One region of the Methylobacterium sp. CCH7-A2 genome, then DNA from elsewhere that is predicted to be linked to it. Evidence: riboswitches for the same ligand, from Rfam matches in the RefSeq annotation. Region 1 holds a riboswitch; the other holds the start of a gene.

Region 1 (4,463 bases):
TTTCGGCAAATCGGATCGGTGCCAGTTCGACAGGATCGGCGGCAGGAGCTGGCTCGCGCTCGAGTCGGGATGGCGCAGGATCGCGCGGGCGATGCCGTCGCGATCAATCCCCATCGCGATCGCCCGGCGCACGCGCCTATCCGAGAATTGCGGCAGGCCGCTGTCGAAGAACAAGGCGCGGATGCGCGGGATGGTGAGGCTCGCAACCTTGGTCTGCCCGGCCGCGTCGATGCGCGGGATCGCTGCCGGCGCCAGGGTATAGATGAGGTCGGCATCGCCGGCGATCGCGATATTGGCGCGGGTGTCGCCATTGACCACGGCCGTGTAACGCGCCTTCGCGATGGCGGGCTTGGCACGCGCATAACCCTCGAAGCGCTCCAGCTCCAGAGTCGTCTTGCCGTCGACCGAGACCAACTTGTAGGGGCCGGTGGCAACGATCTTGACCACCTTGCCATCGGGCCCATAGGCGGACGGCGCCAGCACGATCGAGGCGTAATCGCAGAGGAAAGCCGGCAGCACGCTGAAAGGCGTCTTCGTGCGGACGACGATCTCGTCGCCCTCGACCGTGATCGTGTCGAGCGGCACGGCCGAGAGGCTTTCACCCCGGAAGGACGTCTTCAGGCTGTCGGCGACGGCATCGGCCGTGACCGAGCTGCCGTCGTGAAAGGAGGCGCCCGCCCGGATTCTGAAGCGCCAGCTCAGCTTGTCCTCGGAGACACGCCAGCTCTCCGCGACTCCGCCGATGAGCTGCCCCTCCGGCTCCACCTGGACCAATGTCTCGCCGATCCCCATGCGGGCGAGGATGAAGCCCGTGTCGGCCGGATCGTTTGAGGTGTATTCCCAGGGCGCGACGACGCGCAGAACCGGCTCGCCCTGCTGGGCGGAGATCGGCTGGGAGGCCAAAGGCCAAGCGAGGGCGGTCGCGAGCAGCAGACGGCGCGTCAGGATGGTGATCGTCATGGTGGCTCTCCGGGAACCAGGCTTCAACGAGGTTTGCGGGCGGACAGGATGAAGGTGTCGTCATAGGTGGCTAGCAGGCGCAGTCGCTCGCTCCAGGAGGCGGCGGCGAATTGCCGGCGCTTGATGCCCGTCAAAGGGCCGGTGCGGATATCGGCGAAACCCGCCGCCTGCAGCATCGCCTGCAGGGCGGGGGCCTTCAGCCCGTCGCGGAAGAAGACACCGCGCATGATTCGCTGATGGGCCTGCTCGTCCCAGAGGCGCGGCGCGCCGGTCAGGCGATCCAGCCATTGCGAAAGGCGCTGGAGCAGCCTTGCGCGCCGCGAGCGGTTGACCCAGTCGCCATCGATCACGACCACGGCCCCGCCGGGCTTCAGCACGCGCAGCCAGTCGGCCAGCGCGGCCTGGGGATCGAGGAGGGTCCAGACCAGATGGCGGCAGATCACCAGATCGTAGCGGGCGTCCGGCATCATCGTGTTCTCGGCATCGCCGAGATGAAAGCGCACGGCGGAGCCACGATGTTTCGCCTTCGCCCGCTCGATCATCGGCTCGCAGAGATCGATGGCATCGACGCTGCAGCCGAAGCCGAGCAGCACCCGCGTGACCTCGCCGGTGCCGGAGGCGAGTTCGAGCACGCGGTCGCCCGGTCCGATCGGCGCATGGCGCGCGATCAGCCGCGACCAGGCGTCGAGTTCGCCGCGCGAGCGGATCTTATGGCCGTAGGAGAGATCGAAGGTCTCGGCGCGCTTCGACCAATAGGCACGAATCTCGTCCTTGAGGCCGAAATTCGAACCCGCTTGCGCGGCGTCTAGGGTTGATTCCTGCAGCATCCGTCACCGGGCTCCCGCGAGCGGGGAGCGGTCGGTGCTGTGGCGCCGTTGCGTTCCGGACGCGCGACAAGCCCGCGCGGGAGAGCGACCGTCATCAGAGCTCCTTCCGGGGCACCCCGCCCGGTCGATTGGCTTCACGACGTCGGCAGGTCTCCTGGCTCGCGGGTCGATGCTGCGTCCGGCCTTCCCGGGCGAACCCAGTGGCATGATCGAACGTCGCTCGCCGCTGACAGTTGCGGGGGCAGCTCCGGATTTGCGCCCTGACGGGCGCGCACCGGATTCCCTTTTGATCCCTCTCGGGAACCGACGCGGCGAAAAGAGCATGCCGGATGCTGCGCCGCAAGACAGAATGTCGCAGGCGGTCGCGGGCGCGGCGCAGCGCCCGGTCTTTTCGAGATCGCGCATGGCTTACGCGGCCTGCCGGTCCCAGGCCGGGAAGGGATCCTCGAGCGCGAGGAGGGACTGCGTCATGCCGGTTGCAGCGCTGCCGGTAAGGCAGGCGTCGAGCATCGCGCGGATGGCCGCCTCGTCCATCGCCTGCGTGCCGATGAAGACCAGTTCCTGGCGCCGGTCGCCCCAGGTCGGCGACCAGTGCCTGCGCATCAGCGAGACGAATTCCTCCGAGCGCGGCCAGCGCTCCTTGGGCACCGCCGCCCACCAGCTGCCCATGCCCTCGGTGCGGGTGATGCGGCCGGCGAGCGAATACTCCCCCACCCAGCGCGGCCGCGTCGCCAGCCAGAAATGGCCCTTGGCGCGGATCACATCTGGCAGGCGTTGCTCCAGGAGATCGTAGAGCTTGCGCGGGTTAAACGGGCGGCGGGCCCGGTAGACGAAGGAGCGGATGCCGTATTCCTCCGTCTCCGGGACGTGATCCTTGAAGCCGAACAGTTCCTTGTGCCAGAGCGGATGCTCCTGCGAGCGTTCCTCGCTGTAGAGCCTGGTGTCGAGCACGGCGGCCAGCGGCACGCGGCCGAAATCGGCCTCGACGATCCGGGCATCGCCGTTCAATCCGCGTACGACCTGCCGCACCTTCTCGCGCTGCTCGGGCGTGGCCTCGCCTATCTTGTTGATGACGACCACGTCGGCGAACTCGATCTGCTCGACCAGGAGATCGACCAGCGTGCGGCCATCGCCCTCGCCCGCCGTCTCGCCGCGGTCGGCCAGGAAGTCGCGGCTGTCGTAATCGGCCAACAGGTTGAGCGCGTCGACGACGGTGACCATCGTGTCGAGCCGCGCGACATCGTCCAGCGACTGGTCGTCCTCGTCGCGGAAGGAGAAGGTCGCCGCGATCGGCAAGGGCTCGGCGATGCCCGTGCCCTCGATCAGCAGGTAGTCGAAGCGCTTCTCGGCGGCGAGCCGGCGCACCTCGCTCAGCAGATCGTCGCGCAGCGTGCAGCAGATGCAGCCATTGCTCATCTCGACGAGCTTCTCTTCGGTCTGCGACAGCCCTGCCCCGCCCTCGCGCACCAGGTCGGCGTCGATATTGACCTCGCTCATGTCGTTGACGATCACCGCGACGCGCTTGCCCTCGCGGTTGTTGAGAATGTGGTTCAGCAGGGTCGTCTTGCCGGCGCCGAGGAAGCCGGAAAGCACGGTCACGGGCAGGCGGCGGTCGATGAACAGGGCCTCGGTCATGGCGGGCAGTCCCAGGAGTGATCGTCGAATTTTGTTACAGTATAACATTACTCGGTTGTCAACGGCCCCGGTGGACAAGCCGCCGCAGCCCCGCCTCTTTGACAGACGCCGCCCCGGTGCTAGGAAGCGAGCCGGGAGACCCGTCCTTGTCCGCAGTCCGCCAGAGCGCAGCATCTCGCCGTTGGGTCGCGATCATCGCGGCCTATCTGCTCGTGCTGCAGGCGTTGTTCACCGGGCTGGCCTCCGGCGCCCATGCCGCGAGCACGAGCCTCGACCGGTCGCTGGCTCTGGCGCTCTGTGCGCCGGGCGAAATGCCGGCACCCTCGGCGTCCGACCAGGGCGCAGCCCAGCATGACCGGACCAGCTGCTGCGTGATCGGCTGTGCCCTCACGGGCGGCGGCCTGCCCGCGCCGGCCGCGAGTTTCCTGCCGGTCATCCACCGCCCCGTCGATCTCGTGGCCTTCGCGCGCCATCTCGACGCACCGCAGGGCTATGTCGCCGGCCGTTCGCCGGCCAAACCACGCGCGCCGCCGTCCGTGGCCTGATTTCGCCCGCGCGCATCCGCCAGGATGCCCGCTGGCCTTCATGCCCCCGGACCAAGGCCGGCGCAGGCTGATCCCCCGCGATCATGACCTGCAGCCGTGCCGAGCAGCACGGACACCCTCCATGCACCTCCATCCGCTGACGCGCCTGTGTGCGTGTTTCGCGACGGGTCTGCTGATCGCAGCCGTCGTGCTGATCGCGGTCGATCGTGCCGTTCCGCTCGAACCGGCGCTCAAGATCGCCTGGCTCTGGCTCGGCGGCAACGCCGCGGTCGCGCTGTCGCACATCCTGCCCGTGCTGCTGCGCGGCTGATCCGCAACGGCGCCCGCCCGCCGCTGCCTCGCCTTTCCCACTGCCATCGTACGGCCCTGCGGGGCCTCGTCACCCAAAGGACAGTCTCATGTCGATCCGCACAGTTCTTGCCACCCTCGCCGCGCTCATCGCCGGCCCCGCTTTCGCCCATGTCACGCTGGAGACGCAGACAGCGCCCGTCGGCTC
Region 2 (4,463 bases), on a different contig from region 1:
AGCTGTTCGATGCCGTAGCGCCAGTAGTCCAGCCCGCCGAGGCACCGCACCAGCACAAAACGGGTCTTCGCCACCGTCTTCTCGATCAGGAGGTCGACCGAAAGCGGATGCCGCAGCCGCCGCAGCGAGGCGAGGCGGACGGTGAGATCACAGTCACTGGCCGCCGCCGAAATGGCGGAGAGATCGCTGTCGGCGAAGGACAGGACGAGGACATCTCCCGGAGGCAGGCTGAGATCGACGGCGTCTTCGCCGTCGTCGAGCCTGATCTCGCTGGTCGGGAGCAGATGCATGCCTGGCTTTCGAAAAGGGCCGCCGCTCAGGCGCCGGCGAGCGCAGCCTCCACCGCCTTCACGTCGAAGCCCTTGAGCCCAATCACGGTCAGCCGGCCCTGGCGAGCCTCCTGCGCGCCCCAGGCCCGGTCGAAATGATGGCTGACACGCCGGCCGACGCCCTGCACGACGAGCCGCATCGGCTTGCCCGGCACGGCGGCGAAGCCCTTCAGCCGCAGCACGCCCTGCGCCTCGGCGGCCTTGCCGACCCGCGCCGCCAGCGCGTCCGGTGCGAGGCCGTCCGGCAGCGCCAGCGCGACCGAATCGAAATCGTCATGCTCGTGATCCTCGCCATCGCCGTGATGCGACGGACGCGAGGCGAGATCGGCCTCCGCCGCGGCGCTGAGGCCGAGGATCAGCGCGGGCTCGATCGTACCCCGGCTGGTCTCGACGATCTTGATCGCCTTGGGCAGATGCGCGGCGATCTCGCTTTTCACCCGCTCGCGCGTCGCCGCGTCGATCAGGTCGCTCTTGTTCAGCAGGATCAGGTCGGCGCAGAGGATCTGGTCCTCGAAGACCTCCTCCAGCGGGTTGTCGTGCTCGACGGAGGCGTCCTGCGCGCGTTGCGCCGCGAGCGCCTCGGGGTCGTCGGCGAACTGCCCTTCGGCGACCGCCGGCCCATCCACCACTGCGATGACGCCGTCGACGGTGACGCGGGCGCGGATCGCCGGCCAGTTGAAGGCCTGGACCAGCGGCTTGGGCAAAGCCAGCCCCGAGGTCTCGATCAGGATATGCTGCGGCGGGTCGGCCCGGTTCAGCAGCTTTTCCAGCGCCGGCACGAAATCATCCGCCACCGTGCAGCAGATGCAGCCGTTCGGCAGCTCGACGACGTCCTCCTCGGTGCAGCCGGAAATGCCGCAGCCCTTGAGGAATTCGCCATCGAAGCCGAGATCGCCGAATTCGTTGACGAGGACCGCGAGCTTCTTGCCCTCGGCGTTTTCGAGCAGATGGCGCACCAGCGTCGTCTTTCCGGCGCCGAGGAAGCCGGTGATGATGGTGCAGGGGGTCTTTGTGAGAGAAGTCATCGGGAACCCGCGATCGGGAGGGGAGGAAGGCGCGCCACCACGCCCTTGCGGATCGCCTCGGCGCGCTCGCGCCAGGGCACGATGCCGTCCGGGGCTTCGCGGTACTGGCGCGCGAAGGTGAGCAGCGTCTCGACGCCCGTTGCCGGGTCGAGATCGCCATAGACATAGGTCCAGCGGCCCTCGCCGCTGAGCGCCACCGTGCAGGGGCGCTTGCAGACGGAAAGGCACTCGACCGTCTCGACGCTGATCGCCGCATCCCCGGCGGGGTCGAGCGCGTCGCGGAGGCCGGCGGCGAGAACGGCGCCGGGACGCGGCGCGTCGGGGTCGCCCCCGGCGGCGCGGCAGGTCGCGCAGACGAGGATGCGGATCGGCGCCGTGCCCGTTTCCGGGCGCGGCTGCGGCAGTTGCGTGCTCATGATCCGGCCGGAATCAGGCCGTCGCGGGCAGGGCCGCGATCAGGAAGACGAGGCCGACGCAGGCCATGGCGGCGGCCGCCGCGCGCACCGGCAGGGACAGGCGCGTCTCCGGCGAGAACAGCCGACGGACGACAAGGATCGTGCCGACGGTGATGGCGGCCTGGATCGCGACGAGCCCGATCAGATAGGCGCCGACCACGGCGGTCTCGGCACCGATGATCGATTCGGCGAGCGCATGGCCATGGGCGAAGCCGGCGGCGGCGAAGAGCGCGGCGAGGGCCGGCAGCGGCAGCGAGGGCCTGAGCACGCCGATGGCGCCGATCAGCACGAGGCTGCCGGCGACCAGGATCTCGCCGGCCGGCAGGTCGATGCTGTTCATATGGGCGAAGGCGCCCAGCCCCATGCCGACGATCCACAGCACCGGCAGCAGCAGGGCGCCCGACGCGTAGCGCGAGGCGACGAGGCCGACCGCGACCAGCGCGGCGAGATGATCGAGCCCGAGAATGGGGTGGCCGAGGCCGGACAGCAGCCCCTCCGTCAGCGTCGACGGCGTTTGGCCGCCCATCGGATGGTGGGCGAGCGCCGGGCTGCAGAGCAGGGCGGTGAAGGCGAGGGTCAGGCGGTTGCGCAGCGTCATGGTTCCGGTCTCCGTCAGAAGGCGGCCGATCTCGCGACCGGCCTCACGTTCCCAAGGACGGAGCCGCATGACTGTCGCCACGCGAACACAGCCGCCGTCGGAACACCCCGTCCGATGGGCCCATAGGAACACTGTCGACGGCAGGTCTCCTGGCTCGCGGGTCTGGTCATTCCACGCCGCCTTCCCGGGATCGCTCCCAGTGGCCGATGGCGCGGAACTCGCCGCTTACAGTTGCGGGGGCAGCCGCGGCATCGCACCGCGTTCCCTTTTCACCTCCTCGCGGAGGCACCGTCGGCGACGATCATTAGCCATGTGCGAGAGGCTGTGCAATGCAGGGCGTGCTTCGACCGGTCGTCGCGGGTCATCCCGGGCGACCGCAGGGAGACCCGGGATCCATTCCGGAACCTTTCCGACAGAGGCTCAGGCATGGATCCCGGCTCTCCGCTTCGCTTCGGCCGGGATGACGGAGAGGTGCGTTGCGGTGAATTCATCCTCAATCCCCCACCTCACCCTCGTCCTCGGCGGCGCCCGCTCGGGCAAGAGCCGCCATGCCGAAGCGCTGATCGAGGCGCTGCCGCCTCCCTGGGCCTATATCGCCACCGCCCAGGCCTGGGACGACGAGATGAAATCCCGCATCGCCGAGCACCGCGCCCGCCGGCCCGCGGACTGGATCACGCTCGACGCGCCGCTCGACCTGCCCGGCGCCATCCGCGGCCTGCCCGAGGGGCGCCCCGTGCTGGTCGACTGCCTGACGCTGTGGCTGACCAATCTGATCCTGGCCGAGCACGACACTGCCGCTGCCGGAAGCGCCCTGATCGAGACCTGCGCGCAGGCGACGGCGCCCATCGTCCTCGTCTCCAACGAGGTCGGGCTCGGCATCGTGCCCGACAATGCGCTGGCGCGGCGCTTCCGCGACGAGGCCGGCCGGCTGCACCAGGCGATTGCGGCAAGGGCCGGCCGCGTGGTCTTCATGGTCGCCGGCCTGCCGATGCTGGTGAAGTGAGCGGGCAGGTGAAGTGAGAACGCGATGACGAACGAGACCAACGAGGCCGCTCGCTACAAGGCGAAAATGGCAAAGCGCAAGGCGCTGCAGGACGCCGAGGTCGCCTCCAAGACGATCGAAAAGGGGCTGCTGATCGTCAACACCGGCCCCGGCAAGGGCAAGTCGACGGCCGCCTTCGGGCTGATGCTGCGCGCGCTCGGCCATGGCTGGCGCGTCGGCGTGGTGCAGTTCATCAAGGGCGCCTGGGAGACTGGCGAGCGCCGCGCGCTCGACGCCTTCGGCGAGCAGATCGCCTGGCACACCATGGGCGAAGGCTTCACCTGGGAAACGCAGGACAAGGCCCGCGACATCGCCGCCGCCACCCGCGCCTTCGACAAGGTCAAGGAACTGATGGCCGATGAGAGCATCCGCCTGATCGTGCTCGACGAGCTCAACATCGCGCTGCGCTACGACTATCTGCCGCTGGCCGAAGTCATCGCCACGCTGCAGGCGCGCCGCTCCGATCTCCACATCGTCGTCACCGGCCGCAACGCCAAGCCGGAGCTGATCGAGGCCGCCGACCTCGTGACCGAGATGACGCTGGTGAAGCACCATTTCACCGCGGGCGTGAAGGCGCAGGAGGGGATCGAGTTTTGAAGGGCACAGCCGCTGATCGACCCCGCGCCGTCATCCCGGACAAGCCGCTTCAGCGGCGCCGATCCGGGATCCATGCCTGAACCTTCGAGACCGGGCGTTCCGGAATGGATCCCGGATCTCCGCTCCGCTGCGTCCGGGATGGCCCCGTTCAACTGGCGCGATGAGAACAGCAATGTCAGAAAGATTTGCCAGGTAGGGCTCACACCCGCGACAGCGTAAGCGCGATCAGCGCGCCGCATCCCGCCAGCCCCCACAGCAACCCGCACGCTGTCCGATACAGCCGCAAGCCGCGCCGGATATCCGCCGCCGTCGCCTCGGCCCGGCCATCGCCCATCCAGCCATCCTCGACGACGACGTCGCCATAGATGCGCGGCCCCGCCAGCCTCAGTCCCAGCGCGCCCGCCATCGCCGCTTCCG

Evidence for each region. Region 1 has a riboswitch for cobalamin ahead of AX750_RS20835 (class I SAM-dependent methyltransferase). Riboswitches for the same ligand answer to the same signal wherever they lie in the genome.
Region 2: linked by a shared signal. The riboswitch ahead of AX750_RS15310 (HupE/UreJ family protein) and the one ahead of AX750_RS20835 (class I SAM-dependent methyltransferase) in region 1 are both predicted to bind cobalamin.

The regions. Positions count from the first base shown of each region.
Region 1 covers NZ_LSKN01000282.1:21,314-25,776, forward strand. The annotation lists gene AX750_RS20830 (ABC transporter substrate-binding protein) at 1-960, opposite strand, end outside; gene AX750_RS20835 (class I SAM-dependent methyltransferase) at 984-1,787, opposite strand; cobalamin riboswitch at 1,914-2,110, opposite strand; gene AX750_RS20840 (GTP-binding protein) at 2,196-3,422, opposite strand; gene AX750_RS20845 (DUF2946 family protein) at 3,569-3,967, shown strand; gene AX750_RS20850 (hypothetical protein) at 4,089-4,277, shown strand; gene AX750_RS20855 (YcnI family protein) at 4,366-4,463, shown strand, end outside.
Region 2 covers NZ_LSKN01000203.1:20,077-24,539, forward strand. The annotation lists gene cobN (cobaltochelatase subunit CobN) at 1-290, opposite strand, end outside; gene cobW (cobalamin biosynthesis protein CobW) at 317-1,354, opposite strand; gene AX750_RS15305 (DUF1636 domain-containing protein) at 1,351-1,770, opposite strand; gene AX750_RS15310 (HupE/UreJ family protein) at 1,784-2,407, opposite strand; cobalamin riboswitch at 2,529-2,715, opposite strand; gene cobU (bifunctional adenosylcobinamide kinase/adenosylcobinamide-phosphate guanylyltransferase) at 2,868-3,410, shown strand; gene cobO (cob(I)yrinic acid a,c-diamide adenosyltransferase) at 3,435-4,046, shown strand; gene cbiB (adenosylcobinamide-phosphate synthase CbiB) at 4,246-4,463, opposite strand, start outside.